DNA from 3 places in the Clostridium sp. LBM24168 genome. Region 1 is predicted to be linked to each of the others. Evidence: predicted binding sites of a transcription regulator. Region 1 holds the regulator's gene; each other region holds the start of a gene.
The links. The regulator LexA, encoded in region 1, represses DNA repair genes until DNA is damaged. The targets are predictions, from matches to a motif close to CNAACANNTGTTNG.
Positions count from the first base shown of each region.

Region 2: a site for LexA is predicted at 2,264-2,277, ahead of recA (recombinase RecA). Genes of this name have one in related genera too.
Region 3: a site for LexA is predicted at 3,211-3,224, ahead of ACSVC9_RS01495 (putative DNA modification/repair radical SAM protein). Genes of this name have one in related genera too.

Region 1 covers NZ_CP196861.1:1,392,468-1,398,051, forward strand. The annotation lists gene ACSVC9_RS06935 (acyl-CoA dehydratase activase-related protein) at 1-92, opposite strand, end outside; gene ACSVC9_RS06940 (acyl-CoA dehydratase activase-related protein) at 89-985, opposite strand; gene ACSVC9_RS06945 (tyrosine recombinase XerC) at 1,685-2,674, shown strand; gene ACSVC9_RS06950 (hypothetical protein) at 2,689-3,123, opposite strand; gene lexA (transcriptional repressor LexA) at 3,272-3,886, shown strand; gene ACSVC9_RS06960 (methionine gamma-lyase family protein) at 3,887-5,173, opposite strand; gene hfq (RNA chaperone Hfq) at 5,257-5,496, opposite strand; gene miaA (tRNA (adenosine(37)-N6)-dimethylallyltransferase MiaA) at 5,577-5,584, opposite strand, start outside.
Region 2 covers NZ_CP196861.1:1,292,240-1,297,823, reverse strand. The annotation lists gene rny (ribonuclease Y) at 1-966, opposite strand, end outside; gene recA (recombinase RecA) at 1,160-2,233, opposite strand; gene pgsA (CDP-diacylglycerol--glycerol-3-phosphate 3-phosphatidyltransferase) at 2,482-3,069, opposite strand; gene rimO (30S ribosomal protein S12 methylthiotransferase RimO) at 3,053-4,393, opposite strand; gene ACSVC9_RS06450 (DNA translocase FtsK 4TM domain-containing protein) at 4,508-5,584, opposite strand, start outside.
Region 3 covers NZ_CP196861.1:309,644-315,227, reverse strand. The annotation lists gene ACSVC9_RS01505 (methyl-accepting chemotaxis protein) at 1-1,030, opposite strand, end outside; gene ACSVC9_RS01500 (TIGR03915 family putative DNA repair protein) at 1,131-1,877, opposite strand; gene ACSVC9_RS01495 (putative DNA modification/repair radical SAM protein) at 1,891-3,177, opposite strand; gene ACSVC9_RS01490 (hypothetical protein) at 3,573-4,127, opposite strand; gene ACSVC9_RS01485 (hypothetical protein) at 4,148-4,396, opposite strand; gene ACSVC9_RS01480 (DUF421 domain-containing protein) at 4,743-5,429, opposite strand; gene ACSVC9_RS01475 (ABC transporter ATP-binding protein) at 5,495-5,584, opposite strand, start outside.

The DNA.
Region 1 (5,584 bases):
TCTGGTGGAAGTACATAGTCTATACCAAGTCCGTCAAATACAGCCTTTGCTGCAAAAATTGTGTTTCCAAGGTTGGGAAAAGTTATTTTCATTTTACACATCTCCTCTTTAACATATCTGAAAAAGCCTCCAATCTAGTATCAAAACCGGCCTCACCAGTTTGTTCATCTATCTTAAGTATTAACATAGGGAAGTCTTCCAGTTTACTTTTTATCAATTCAATTATTATAGAATCTATACCACAGGAAAAAGAGGAGACATATACAATTCCATCTATCTTTTTATGAATTGCCATATAAGTGGAAAAACCATAAGAATTTTTTGCAAAAGTCCAAAAAGGTCTTTTAAACAAGTCTCTGGACTGATCATCTATATTAGACTTATTTAAATATTCTTCTGTCAGGAGTCCTATACCAAGTGTCTTTAATTTTTTTACTACATTCATATTGGCAAATTTGTCATATATGTTATATGGATGACCTACTAATGCGACTCTTATTGGAAAAGAATCGTCTTTTATACCAAATTTAAAATTCATCTGTGCTTTTAGTGCTACTTTATAAGCATCATTTATTTTTAGAAGATTCTTAGTAAACAGTAAGCCGGTTTTTCTAATCCATGGCTCAAATTTAATTTTTGAAAAAGCATAAATAGGAGTAGAAATAATAGGCGGCATATCAGGTATGCTGTTTTTCACCATTTCAGGTAGGCCACAAAATTTCGGACATATGAACTCTTTTTTGTTTAACTGCATTATTCTGGGAATAAGTACAATATCGCACTTATCTTTTATGTAGGCTACATGCCCATGAAATATTTTTATAGGAAGGCATGCTTCGTCTACGCAGTATTTAGTTCCTAAGTTAAGTATATTTTCATTTGTATCAGGTGATATTATGATCTTTGCACCTAACTCTTTAAAAAATGTGTTTAAAAACGGGAAATATCTACAATATAATAATCCATTCGGTATACCAACTATCATATAAATATACTGCTAAAGTTTATGTTGATAAATTAGCAGAATACCTCCTTTACTAGTATAATCATAAATTTGTATTAATCTATTAGTATATTTTACCTTATTATGCAAAAAATATACAAAAGTTAATAAAGTCATTAAATAAAATTAAAAATCAATTTATTTGAAAATAAAACTTTTAAAATCCCTTTAAACGAGCAGAAATACATTTTAAAGACATTTCATTTTTTTATTTTCAAAATAATGCATTACAAATTTCTATATAATAATACAATATATTCAAAAATATACTTTATTATTAAAGTCAACAGAATAAAAGTGCAAAAAGGCGAAAAATGAATTAACAGCCTTATTAACACATTGTGGAAGCATATTAATTTCATAAATGCTCACTTAATTTCCACAATATGTTAATAACTCACTTTTTCCAAAATGAATTGAAGATATTATAAAAAATCATTTTCAAATCTAAAACTAATTGATAATATTATCAATTGAATAAATATAGATTTATAATCGACATTTTATAGACAAAATGTTTATAATTGATACATAAAATTTGTTTAGTAGTATAATATTAATAGATTATTTACTTTATATAAGAAGGATTTTTTTATTTTTTATAGAAATTATTATAATAAATATATTCGCTAAATAATCATTTAGCGAAGTTATACATTTTTATAGAAGGGGGAATACTAAATGCATTATAATCTTCAACATATATATGATAAAAAGCTTCCTAAATGTCTAAATGATTTTCTAAATTATCTTGGAACTATACGTGGGAAATCAATAAATACTCTTGATGGTTATAAAGTTGATCTAACAATGTTTTTTAAATTTTTAAAACTTTATAGAAATTTGGTTCCTAAAGATTGTGATTTCCAGAATATCTGTATATCCGATATAAATAACGAAATTTTAAATAGTATAGACTTGAGCGATTTATATGCATACATATCTTTTGCAGAAAAATATAGGAACAACGGAACTTATGCAAGAGCTAGAAAAGTTGCTTCACTCAAATCATTCTTTAAATATCTGTACAACAAGTCAAAAATTATATCTGAAAATCCTGCAGATGAGTTGGAATCTCCAAAAATAGATAGGAGAAATCCAATCTATCTGACTCTTGATGAAAGCAAGGAACTTTTGAAATCAATAGATGGAAGGTTTAAGGAAAGAGATTACTGTATGATAACCTTGTTTCTAAATTGTGGAATGAGACTTTCAGAGTTATGTAGTATTAATATATCTAATATAAAGAATGACACTCTTACTGTTATAGGAAAGGGAAACAAGGAAAGGACAATTTATTTAAACAATGCATGTTTGAAATCATTAAACAGATATTTGACAATAAGAAATTCAGAATATGGTAAAATCAAAGATAAAGATGCCCTTTTCATAAGTAAAAATTACAGAAGAATAAACAAAAGATCTGTAGAGATAATATTAAAAAAGTATTTAAAAAAGGCCGGACTTGATGATAAAAAATACACTCCACACAAATTAAGGCATACTGCTGCTACATTGATGTATAAGTATGGCAATGTAGACATAAGAAGTCTTCAAAAGATATTAGGCCATGAAAATGTATCTACTACACAGATATATACACATGTAGATGATGAAAAATTAAGAGAAGCTGTAAATTCGAATCCACTAAGTGATGAAGATGATCTTTAAATCAGAATCAGTCCCTATTTAGATTGATTCTGATCGTTTATATGCTTTTTTTCTATTCTGATAAATCCTGGATATTCTTCATGTGCCAGCTTTTTAAAGTCATTTTCATTCTCAAGAATCTCAGATAACCCATCTATATCGTCTATATATTGTATAGTATCTATATCAAAAATGTCTGTATTACTTTCTAAACCTTCATTGATAGAAGATTCATCTACTAAGTGAGAATGAATTTCTATATTAGTTTTATCATCTTCAATGTAGTCTTCTACTTCATTCTCGTCTTCAATTATACTATCTATTTTTATAGCTCTCATATCATACCCTTCCATTTCGAGGCATTTACCACAATTGTTGCATTTTTTATTTGGATTTAAATCGCATACATTACATTCTCCACAGTTATTACAAGATTTTTCACTATCAAATATACAAGATTTTTTATTCATATTTTCCTCCTAGACATTTATATTAAATTTATAGCCTAAAACCTAGTATAGAATATAAATTTGAGAATTGTCAATAATAGAACATAAGTTTGTTATTATATATCATATATGATATAATTCAAGTTAATAAAATGCAAGGAGTGTTTTTATGTTGAAAAAAAAACAAAGTAGTGAAAAACAATTAGAAATATTTAAATATATAAAATCATATGTTGAACAAAAAGGTTACCCTCCTTCTGTTAGAGAAATATGTTCAGCTGTAGGAGCAAAGTCAACATCTACCGTTCATAGACATTTAGAAAAATTAGAAAAGGATGGATATATAAAGAGAGACGCAGCAAAACCCAGGACAATAGAAATTGTAGCAGACCTTTCAAATAAAAAAGAAATGATAAATATACCTATTATTGGCACTATAGCTGCTGGTAAACCAATTCTTGCAGTGGAAAATATAGAGGATACATTCCCACTTCCAATAGATTATATAAAAAATAGGGAACAACTTTTCATGCTTAAAATTCATGGTGAAAGCATGATAAATGCAGGTATTCTCAATGGTGATTTGGCTATAATTGAAAAGACAAATTCAGCTGAAAATGGAGAAATAATAGCTGCATTGATTGAAAATGAGGCCACTTTAAAGAGATTTTTTAAAGAAAGTGACCATATAAGACTTCAGCCTGAAAATGAAACCATGAAACCAATAATAGTACCTGATTGTACTATTATTGGAAAATTAGTTGGACTTTATAGAGAATATTAATTATTTATTGTAAATATTCGATAATGCTATAAGTATACCTATTTTAGCATGATCAAAGGTAAGACCTCCCTGTAGATATGCTATATAAGGCTCTCTTATAGGTGCGTCTGCAGATAATTCTATTGAAGAGCCTTGAATAAAGGCTCCTGCAGCCATTATGACTTGATCTGAATATCCAGGCATATCCCAGGGTTCACATTGTACAAAAGAGTCTATAGGTGAGCCCTTTTGAATTCCCTTGCAAAATTTTATCAATTTATCTTTGTCATTGAATTTAATTGCCTGAATTATATCACTGCGTTTATCAGTATATGCTGGAAGTACAGGAAATCCCGCAAGTTCCATTATTCTAGAACAAAACAAGGCACCTTTTAATGCTTCAATTGCCACATGCGGAGCAAAAAATAATCCTTGATAAAGCTGTCTCATAATTCCAAAAGTAGAACCACACTCACCGCCTATACCAGGTACCGTCAACCTATAGGAGGCCTGAGTTACATATTTTTCTCTACCGACAATATATCCACCAGTCGGAGCTATTCCTCCACCTATATTTTTTATAAGTGATCCTGCTGCCAGATCCGCACCTACATCTGTTGGTTCTATTGTATCTATAAATTCTCCATAACAATTGTCAACAAGACATATTAAATTAGGATTTATATTCTTTACAAAATCAATTATTTCCTTTATTTCAGATATCAGAAGAGCCTTTCTCCAACCATATCCAGTAGATCTTTGTATATGTACCAATTTTATAGAACTATTATTTTTAAGGTGCTTTTCTATAGAGTCAAAATCTATGCTGCCGTTATTTTTTAAGTCTACCTGTTCATAATTAATTCCATATTCCCTAAGAGAACCTATTTTTTTATTTCCATCTATACCTATTATTCCATGAAGTGTATCATAAGGTTTGCCGCATACTGAAAGCAAAGTATCACCAGTCCTTAAATTTCCAAATAGTGCACAGCCGATTGCATGAGTTCCATTTACAAAATGAGGTCTTACAATAGCGCTTTCGGAGTTGAATATGCGGGCATAAACCTTGTCGAGAGAATCTCTTCCTATGTCGCCATACCCATACCCTGATGAGTTAGTAAAATGTGATTCACTTATTTTTTCTTCTTGAAATGCATTGAGAACCTTAAGCTGATTATATTCTCTTATATCATCATAATATTTGAACTGGTCTTCAATATCATATAGTGCTTTTTCATATAAATCCAATACAGTTTCATTTATTTTGTATGTATTCCTAAGTTTTTCTTTAGTTGTTTTTAACAAAGTTAATTTCCCTCCCGAATATGCATATTATACTAAACTTTGTATCAGAACATAAAAAAGAATAGGCATTATGCCTAATCTTTTTATTCCCCTTCCTGTATAGTGCTGAATAAAACTGGTTTGAAAGGTGTAATTGTAGATATTGCATGTTTATATATCATCATTTGTTTACCATCTACATCTAATATAACTGTGAAGTTGTCAAATCCTTTTACACTACCTTTAATTTGAAAACCATTAGTTAAATGTATGGTTACTGGAGTCTTATTTTTTCTTGCTCCATTTAAAAATATATCTTGTAAATTATTTATTGGTTTACCCATACTTCTCCCCCTTCCACAGGTTTATATAATATCATAAAATTCTCTTAATTTCTTTGCTGATAAATATATTATACCAGTATTTAACTTT
Region 2 (5,584 bases), 100 kb from region 1:
ATACTTTAGCCTTCCAAGTAATTTTATTATTTCCAAATGAAGACCATGTACACCAGTTTCAAATGTGGCCTGCTCGCCCTCTTCTTTAATATCACTTTCCAATTCTTTCTTAGCCTTTTCTACCATTTCCTCTATTCTTGCTGGATGTATTCTTCCATCAATTATAAGCTTTTCAAGTGCAATTCTAGCAACTTCTCTTCGTATTGGATCAAATGCTGATAATATTACAGCTTCTGGTGTATCATCAATAATCAAATCAACACCTGTTAATGTTTCAAGAGTTCTTATGTTTCTGCCTTCTCTCCCTATTATCCTGCCCTTCATTTCATCATTAGGAAGAGTTACTACATGAACTGTAGTTTCAGCTACATGATCAGCTGCACATCTTTGAATTGCGCAGGTTATGATCTCTCTAGCTTTCTTGTTGGCTTCTTCTTTAGCTCTCATTTCAACTTCTTTAATCATAATTGCAGATTCATGTTTAATTTCCTTTTTAACTTTCTCCAATAAAATTTCTCTTGCTTCCTCTGAACTAAGTCCTGATAGTCTTTGAAGCTCTTCATTTTGCTTTTTATAAAGTTCCTCTACACTTGCCTGTAATCGTGCAATTTCCTGTTGCTTTTTATCCAGACTACTTTCTCTTTTTTCAAAAGCAGAACTCTTTTTATCCAACAGTTCTTCTCTTTGAATTAATCTTCTTTCAAATCTTTGAGATTCATTTCTTCTATCTCTAGATTCCTTTTCAAGATCATTTCTCAATCTATGAACTTCTTCTTTAGCCTCTAATATAGTTTCCTTCTTTATAGACTCAGCTTCCTTTTTCGCTTCATCTTTCAATCTATTAGATTCCTCAACAGCTCCTGCTTTTATCGCAGATGATTTATTTTTTATAACATAAAACTCAACCAGTATAACAACTGCTATTATTATACCAGCAATAATTTCATATATTAATATAGAATTCACATGAACACCTCCTTTGCTCTTCTTTATGTATCTATATTCTAGCCAAATACAAAAGCATAGAAATGGTGTCATATTATTCAATTGGTAATTCTAATACATGATAAACCAGAATTTGTCTTAATTTTATATTATATTTTGCCCATTGTCAAGTTTATAAATACAATATTGTTATCTTAAAATATAGACACAAAAATTATTTTTGCTGCGTTTTTGCATTGCTTTTTACTTCATTTGTTTCATTATTTTTTATTTCCTTATCTTTATCTTCAGGCTTTACCAGAGGTAATTCATATTTTTTCCTTATTTTATTTTCTATTTCATATCTTATATCAGGATTTTCCTTCAAAAACTGCTTGGAATTTTCTCTACCCTGTCCCAATCTAGTTTCTCCATAAGAAAACCATGCTCCACTTTTTTGTACTAATTCCTCTCTAACGCCCACATCCAGTACATTTCCTTCTTTTGATATGCCCTGATTATACATTATATCAAATTCAGCCTGCTTAAATGGAGGTGCCACTTTATTTTTAATGACTTTAACTTTAGTCCTATTTCCCACTACAGCATCACCTTGTTTTATGGAATCAGATCTTCTTACATCCATTCTAACAGAAGAATAAAATTTTAATGCTCTTCCACCAGGTGTAACTTCAGGATTTCCAAACATAACTCCAACTTTTTCCCTTAATTGATTTATAAAAACAGTAACACATCTGGACTTATTTATGGATGCTGTTAATTTTCTAAGTGCTTGGGACATCAACCTTGCCTGAAGCCCTACGTGTGAATCCCCCATTTCACCTTCTATCTCTGCTTTTGGAACAAGTGCTGCTACAGAGTCAATTACTATTACATCAATGGCATTTGATCTTACAAGGGCTTCCACTATTTCGAGCGCTTGTTCTCCTGTATCCGGTTGGGATACAATCAAATTTTCAATATCAACTCCTAAATTTTTTGCATAGGCTGGATCTAGTGCATGCTCTGCATCAATAAATGCAGCAGCTCCACCTGATTTTTGGGCTTCTGCCACTATATGGAGTGCAACAGTTGTCTTACCTGATGATTCAGGTCCAAAGATTTCAACCACTCTTCCTCTCGGCACTCCACCTATACCAAGAGCTATATCCAAATCCAAGCATCCTGTTGAAATAGAATCTATATTCAATATACTATGTTCTCCAAGCTTCATTATAGAACCCTTTCCAAACTGCTTTTCTATCTGTCCCATGGCCGACTCTATAGCTTTTAATTTTTCATTATTCAAACTTGCCAAAATTTCACATCCTCTCATATTCGAACTTATGTTCTTAATTATTATATATCACTGCATATTTTTAGTCAATAGAATACTTCTTAAAATGACAATTACATTAAATATACATAATAATATTATAATATATTTTCATTTAAAGGTATATAAAGTTAAATTTATTTAGCTATAATGCATATCTTAATTATGGACATAATTTTAGAGTTTTAATCCATTGATTTTTAAATCAATGGATTAAAACTCTATCTATCAGGTTTCATTACTTCTTTATTTTTAACAAAATAGTCTATACCAGATGCTATGGTTATTATTATTGCTAACCCCATAGCAATATATGTAATTAAATTTAGCATTTTATGGGGATGATTTATAAAACCTCTAAAGATAGACATTGACACATGGTTGTAATTCAAGTTCACAAGTGCTAGTATAATAGCAATTATCTGAGTCACCGTTTTGGCTTTACCCCAAGGACTTGCAGCTATTACAATCCCTTCTGCCGCAGCAACGGTTCTAAGTCCTGTTACTGCAAATTCCCTTGCTATTATTATCATAGCCACCCAGGAAGGTATTATATGATATTCTACGAGACATACAAGAGCTGCCGTAACCAAAAGTTTATCTGCCAAAGGATCCATAAATTTTCCAAACCTAGTTATTTGATTTCTGCTTCTAGCTATATATCCATCCAACTTATCCGTTATAGAAGCAATTATAAAGACTATTATTGCAATAATTTTAAAATAAGGTACATCTTTTACAGCCATAAAAATCAAAAAAACAGGAACAAGTATCATTCTAATTATTGTAAGTTTATTCGCTAAATTCATCACATACAACTCCCATTAAATCATATTCAAAGCTATTTGTTATCTTTACTCTTACCATACTTCCTACTTTCAAACTATCCTTACCTTTTACGTATATTATTCCATCTATGTCAGGAGCCATTTCATAACTTCTTCCATAATACATACCATCTTTCTGTCCTTCTAACATAACTAAATAAATTTTTCCCACTTTAAGCTTATTTATATTCTTTGATATATTTTGTTGCAAAAGCATGATTTCTCCTTCTCTTTGTACCTTAATATCCTTTGGGACTTGATCACTCATGCTATAAGCCGGAGTACCTTCCTCCCTAGAATATTTAAAAACTCCAAGTTTATCAAACTTCATATTCACTACAAAATCCTTTAATTCTTGAAAATCTTTCTCGTTTTCCCCCGGGAAACCAACTATCAAAGTTGTTCTTATGATAATATTCTTAACTTTATTTCTCAATTTATTTATATTTTCTGTTATTTCGGACTTTCTTCCTTTTCTACCCATAGCTTTAAGTATTTTATCACTTATATGTTGAACAGGAATATCTATATACTTACATATCTTGTTATTTTCAGCTATTTCATTGATAATGTCATCTGTTATCTCCTCAGGATAACAATAGAGAACCCTTATCCATTTTATACCTTCAATCAATGAAATACAGTGCATAAGCTTGTGAAGCTGCTTACATCCATACAAATCCATTCCATATTTTGTAGTATCCTGTGCAATTAAAATTATTTCTTTTACACCCTGGCTGGCTAGATCTCTGCATTCATTCAATATTGACTCCATTTTTCTACTCCTGTATCCACCCCTTATTTTAGGAATTATACAATAGGTACAATGGTTGTCACAGCCCTCTGCAATTCTAACATATGCAATATAAAACGGAGTAGTAATAATCCTTTTTCCCTCATTTATCCTTACATCACTGTAGCTAAAATTACATATTTTTTTATCACTACTTTTAAAACACCTTTCAATATTCTTATTTAACTTATCATAGTCATTAACTCCAAGCATTATATCTACTTCCGGCAACAGTTCCACAAGTTGTTTACCATATCTCTGCGTCAAACATCCTGTTACAATTAATATCTTGCAGTTAAATTCCCTTTTATACTTAGACATCTCAAGTATTGTATCTATAGACTCCTGTTTGGCAGATTCTATAAATCCACATGTGTTTACAATTATAACATCTGCTTTTTTCATATCAGATACTAAACTGTATTCAGCATTTAAATTATTTAAAATAATTTCTGAATCTACCCTGTTTTTATCACAGCCTAAGCTTATAAGTCCAACTCTTATTTTATACAATTTTTCCCTCCCAGATTCAGATCATATTGTATATATTAAATTAATATAATACACATGTTATTGTAAATCTACTTTTAACTTTTTACAAGATAAAAATAGTTATTAATATGTAGATCATTCCTTGTATTCATCTTTGTCTACAAGTATCTGCCTTGGTTTAGTACCATCTTTCCCTGATATTATACCTCTTTCTTCCATTTGCTCTATTATCCTAGCAGCCCTGTTGTATCCAATTCTGAGCCTTCTTTGAAGAAGTGATGTAGATGCTTGACCTGAATCAATTACTATTCTGATAGCCTCGTTTAATAGTTCATCGCACTCATTATTCTTAGGAGAGCTATTCGTATCTATTTCCTCCATTATCTTGTCTTCGTATTGAGGTTCACCTTGCTTATCTTTTATATACTCAACTACATTTTCTACTTCTTTCTCAGATATAAAAGCCCCCTGAATTCTAACTGGTTTTGTTTCTCCTACAGGGTAAAAGAGCATATCTCCTTTTCCTAATAATTTTTCTGCACCACCCGTATCAAGTATAGTCCTGGAATCAATTTGACTTGAAACGGCAAAAGATATTCTTGAAGGTATATTTGCCTTTATTACACCAGTAATTACGTCTACCGAAGGCCTCTGAGTAGCTATTACAAGGTGCATTCCTGCCGCTCTTGCCATCTGAGCAAGTCGCCCTATATAGTCCTCAATTTCATTTGGACATACCATCATCAAATCTGCTAATTCATCAATTATCATGACTACAAATGGAAGTTTACTATCCAGCTTACCGTTTTGTGCCAGATCATTATATCCTTCTATATTCCTGACTCCATTATCCGCAAATAATTTGTATCTCCTTCCCATTTCCTGTACAGCCCAATTAAGTGCCCCTGCCGCCTTTTTGGGATTTGTCACAACAGGTATCAAAAGATGTGGTATCCCATTATATACACTTAGCTCGACTACTTTCGGATCTATCATAAGCAGCTTTACCTCATCAGGTGAATATTTATAAAGTAAGCTTATTATCATGGTATTTATACATACACTTTTGCCTGAACCAGTTGCACCTGCAATTAAAAGATGTGGCATTTTGGTCAAATCGGAAACTATACAATTTCCACCTATATCTTTGCCTAACGAAAAACACAGCTTATCCTTTGAATTTGCAAATTCCTTAGATTCTATTACCTCTCT
Region 3 (5,584 bases), 1.1 Mb from region 1:
CTCCAAGTTCATCCTTATTCCTTATTACACAGTCCAATTTATTTTCATCATATTTAAGATTTAGCTTTCCCATCTGCTCTATAACATGCCTTATATTACCTATAGGCTGTGATATCATTCTTCCAAGATATTTAGAAACCACTGCTGCCGCTACTATACAGACCACCAGTATAACAAAATTTAAAAAAATCAATGAATAAAGTGATTTTGAAAATTCACTTTCAGGCACTGCAAGTCCCACAGTCCAATTGGATATTTTAACTTTTGAAGATACAAAATATCTGCCTGTTCCATCATAATCTTTCATATTGTACATGTACCTGTTGCCATTTCCAATTAATTTGTATTTTCCCTGCATAAAAGCATTTATATTTTTAAGTTTATCCTCTGATGGTTTTAAATCCTTATATGGATGAACAAGTACATTATTTTTATCATCTAATAAATATCCATAGCCATTTTTAGCTACCTCCGCCTTCTCTATTACACTTGTTATTGCATCCATTTTCATATCTTCTGATATTACACCTATAACTTTACCACTTTTAACTAGAGGCATTGATATGGAGACAACCATTTTTTTAGTTACCATATCATAGTAAGGTACATACACAAGTCCATTTGATGCAATTGCATTTTTATACCATGCCCTCATTTTAACATCATAATCTGATGGAGGTGTCCATCCAGATGCATCAATAAAATGTTTATCTTCAAAGCCAACATACAAATCAGAAATATTAGGATTTGATTTAAACTTTTCTTTCAAATATGCCAGTGCCTTATTATCATTACCAACAATATTATTGTCATCCATACTTTTAACAATATTTGTGAATTCAATAGTTTGTTTTTCCAGCCAGGCATTTATAATTTCCGAATATTTTTGAGATGATTCTTTCATCTTTTCTTCGTATTGGTTTATAAGCGCGTTTCTAGCTATAAAATAGCTTCCAGCTAATGAACATAATAGCAATACTACAGTTAATCCCAATACAGAAAAGGTTATTTTATTTCTAATACTCTTCATAAAAAAGCCCCCAACCCAATAAATTAATTTATTTATATATATCGATGCATTGCTTTGTCATCTTTAATACTTTTTTAACTATCTTCGGGTCAGGTCTTTATCATAAAAATTCAGTCATGTATTTCCAATATCGCTTTGGCATGTTGTTCATACGACACTTTGGATTTTTTCGTTCTTCTATCCCAATAGTATTATAAAAAAGCTTCCACAGTTTTCTGAAATGTATTTCCTCTTCATCAGCATCAGGCATAATGAAATTTTCAGCTGAAATAATCGAGTATTCACAGCAACTATGAATGAGCACCATATCATGGTTTTTATCATAAATTAAAAAGTACTCTTCAGGATATCTGCTGCAAAAATGTCTTCCGATAATAGGCAAAACATAATTTACAGGTTCTATTTGTGCTGCAAGTCCATTGTTGAAAATAGAAAATCTTAAAAAACCTTCTATAAGATGACTTTCATTTTTTAAATATTCAACTGCTTTAAACAGTTTATTCACTACCTCATCTGCAAGCAGGGTCATAATTTTGGGACCATAATAATATCCTTTTCTTAAAAATAGCAGTATATATAGTTCTTTTTGAGAAATGCAGCTTAAAAATGCACACTTTATAAAATTGAGAACCTGACCTCCTATTTTTTCGGGTATGGATTTAATTACTCTTCCAGATTTGATTGGATCCGTCACAATTTTTATCGATGGAAGGAAAGTTGTCTGTGCTTTAAACCGCTGGATTATATCAAGCGGAATCTCTTTTCTGTAGTAACTCTCAAATACACAACACATAAGTCCTTCAAAACTTCCATCATATTCATAAATGATATTTGATCTTTTAAGCATTCTTACATTCCCCCTATATCTGCAGCAGTTTATTGAAAAATGACAACTGTTCAAAACCATTTTCTGAATTGAAATTTCTATAATATCTATTAATTTCACTTTTGGACATTAATGATCTTACCACCGAAGCACGATCAATTTTAAGATTTTCCATTGTTTTCCCATTGCATATTATAAAATACCGTGCTCTTTTAAGCACGACTCCAAGTTTCTTAAGTATATAAAAATCAAGGCTAGTATTCCTTCGCACATATATAATTCTTTTCGCACTTCTTACCCCAATTCCTGGAACTCTTAGCAAATCTTCATAAAGCGCATTATTTACATCTATAGGAAAACTCTCCATATGATTTAATGCCCAATTGCATTTTGGATCTACATATGGATTAAAACTCTGGTGATTACTATCCAGAATCTCATTTGCCTTGAATTTATAATATCTTATAAGCCAATCCGCCTGATAAAGACGGTGTTCCCTCAATAAAAGTGTTTCTCTGTTTGTACATGTCATAATTGGATTTTTGGAAACAGGCACATATGAAGAGAAAAAAACTCTTTTTAATTTATATTTTTTGTAGAGGCTTTCAGATAAATTAAGTATCTGAAAATCCGTATCAGAAGTGGCACCTACAATCATCTGGGTGCTCTGTCCTGCAGGCACAAATTTTGGTGAGTGGCGATATTTTATTAAATCAATTGAATTTTTCAGTATTTCATTCTTAATATATCCCATTGGATTAAATATAGAATGTCTGGATTTATCTGGTGCCAGAAGCTTCAAACTATTTCGTGAAGGCAATTCTATATTTACACTCATTCTATCAGCAAACATACCAAGTTTTTTTATAAGAATATTGTCGGCCCCAGGAATTGCTTTAGCATGTATATAGCCAAAAAATCTATATTCTTCTCTAAGTATCCTCAAAACCTCAATCATTTTTTCACAAGTGTAATCAGGATTCTCAAGTACGCCTGAGCTGAGGAAAAGTCCTTCAATATAATTCCGGCGATAAAAGTTAATTGTAAGATCTGCCAATTCCCGTGGTGTAAAGGAAGCTCTTGGAATATCATTTGATCTTCTATTGATACAATATCTACAGTCATATGCATAAATATTTGTCATAAGAATTTTTAAAAGTGAAATGCATCTTCCGTCTGCAGCAAAGCTGTGACATATTCCACAAGTTTCAGAATTTCCAATTTCACCTTTTCCTGCCCTTCTATCTACTCCGCTTGAAGTACAGGCTACATCATATTTCGCTGCATCAGTGAGAATTCTTAACTTATCAAACATATCCATGTATTTCCCTCCTCATTTAGTTCATATTACCATAGAACATATGTTCTTGTAAAGTTAATATTTCAAATTAAACCTACTAAACACAAACAAATAAATGACACCCAACTTTTAGTCAGGTGCCACATACAACATATAGAAATTTATTTTATTTGCGGGTTTCCCGCATTGGAGCTCCAATCAATCCTGGAGCCACAGATCGGTTAACTACTTGTCAAACTTGAATGATATGTTGAATTTCACTTTAAATTTTCTAATATTTATCATATTAAAATAATAATATCATTTTTATCTCATACATATCAACTAAATTATTTATGTTTTATTTTTTAATTTCAGATCCATTTTAAGCTAGAAACAAACCCCCGGATTCCCCGGGGTATAATTATTTTTGTGCTTTATAATTTTTGTACAACACCTGCAGTACTCTGTATAGTAGCAACAGTTTGCTTCAATTGCGCATTTTCAGCTTGTGCTGCTGCCAGCTCATGCTGTATTTTCGCAATCTGTGCATTTCTCTCTGCCTCAGTAGGGGTTGCATGTCCAAGATCGTTTACTGCTTCCTGGATGAAATCATCTATCAATTTTTTCTGATTGTCAGTTGGAGTTACATCTATTTCCTTGAGTGCAGCATATACAGTCTCCTGTGCGGCTCTGAATTTCTCTTCGTTGCTCTGCAGGCTTCCGGCATGATAGAGCTGCTCAGCTGCCTTTACCCCCGCAGCTGCTTTCTGTTCAATCCAGTCTACAAGTGTTGCAGCAGGTTTTAAGGCTGGTATTGCTTTAGCTACCTGGATAAGTGGTTCTGTCGCCTTTAATACATCTCCAGTAGTATCAAGAACCTTTTCAGCATTAATATTTTTTCTTTTTAGATAAGGTACCAGTCCAAACATTATCCCGATTACTCCTACTAAAACTCCACCCACTGCTATAATATCATTTACATTTATCATAATTATCTACCTCCATAATCTTAATCTCCTACGAAATCATAGGTTTTTTTAAATATATCCGGTTTACACGGATAAAACTCCCCATTTACACCTTTTATAATATAATCATTTATACTTGCAATGTGATTGCCTTCTAAAGTTATAATTATTAGTTTATTATCTTTATAGTAATAAGTTCCATTACTCATAAATCCAGCTATTTCATCTATATTTTTACCTGTCCACTGTATGGCTTCAATTACAACAGGTTTCTTTCTATATCTAGACATTTATTTGACCTCCTTTTCTTATTACTATGAAATCCTTCCTTGATTCAATATATTTATTAACATAAAAATTTGTCCATAAATGGATATATCACAAAAGGACTAGGAAATACCTAGTCCTTTTTATTACTGAAAATTCAGTCTACTTATTATTTCTATACGCAATAATACACAAAGTAAGCATCCGAAGGGCTATCTCAAAATGCTTACTTTGTGTATAAGAATTATCATAATTAATTTATCGGTATTGTAACTTTTATTTTATCTTAATCTTATATTGTTAAGAAAATATTAAATATATGTTAAATAAATAACAACTCTTTGCATAATGAACAAATTTTTCTTGAAACTATTTTGTTTTTACTGAAATATATAAAATCCCCGATGAATTCAATCCAGCATAAAATACTTTTTTTATATCATAAATATTATGACATTCAAGTTGTTCTTTAACCCACTGTTCATCATGATTAACAGCTTTTAAATTATTATACATTATTTTACCATCAATAATTATATCACTTGTTAAGCCAGTATATTTTCTTTGAATATTTAAATCACCAACTGTTATTAACTGCTTATTTATTTTAGGAAGAACCGTTAATTCTCCATCACTTTCTATAATTGCAAACTCTACATCCTCTATATTAAATATATCTTTTTCTCTTAATTGCATAATTAGCTGACTTATTGTAATTTTTATTTTTTTCAGATTATAATCTAATATCTTTCCATTACTTATTACTACAACCGGTTCTCCATCTAGCAATATTCTAAATTTAAAACTCTTAGTACTTAAATAATCTGTTATAACAACTAATATGCTAATAACAACTAATGATATCACAGCTAAAAGTGGTGATTCTTGCGGACCTAGTGCTATTCTTACTGCAATAGATCCAATAGTAACCCCCACTATAAAATCATAAAATGTTATTCGTGATATTAATTTTCTTCCAATAATTCTACCTAATATTACTAAAATAATGTACATAAAGAAACTTCTAAAAACCATTGCTATAATTTTGCTTATCATAAGTACAGCCCCTTATACAATCACTACAATATTTATATATTGACCTTTAAATCAATATATATTCATTATTTTCTTATATCTAATCCCTCAAATTGCATATTGTAATAATAAGCATAAAGTCCGTCTTTTTGCAGAAGTTCCTTGTGGCTTCCCCT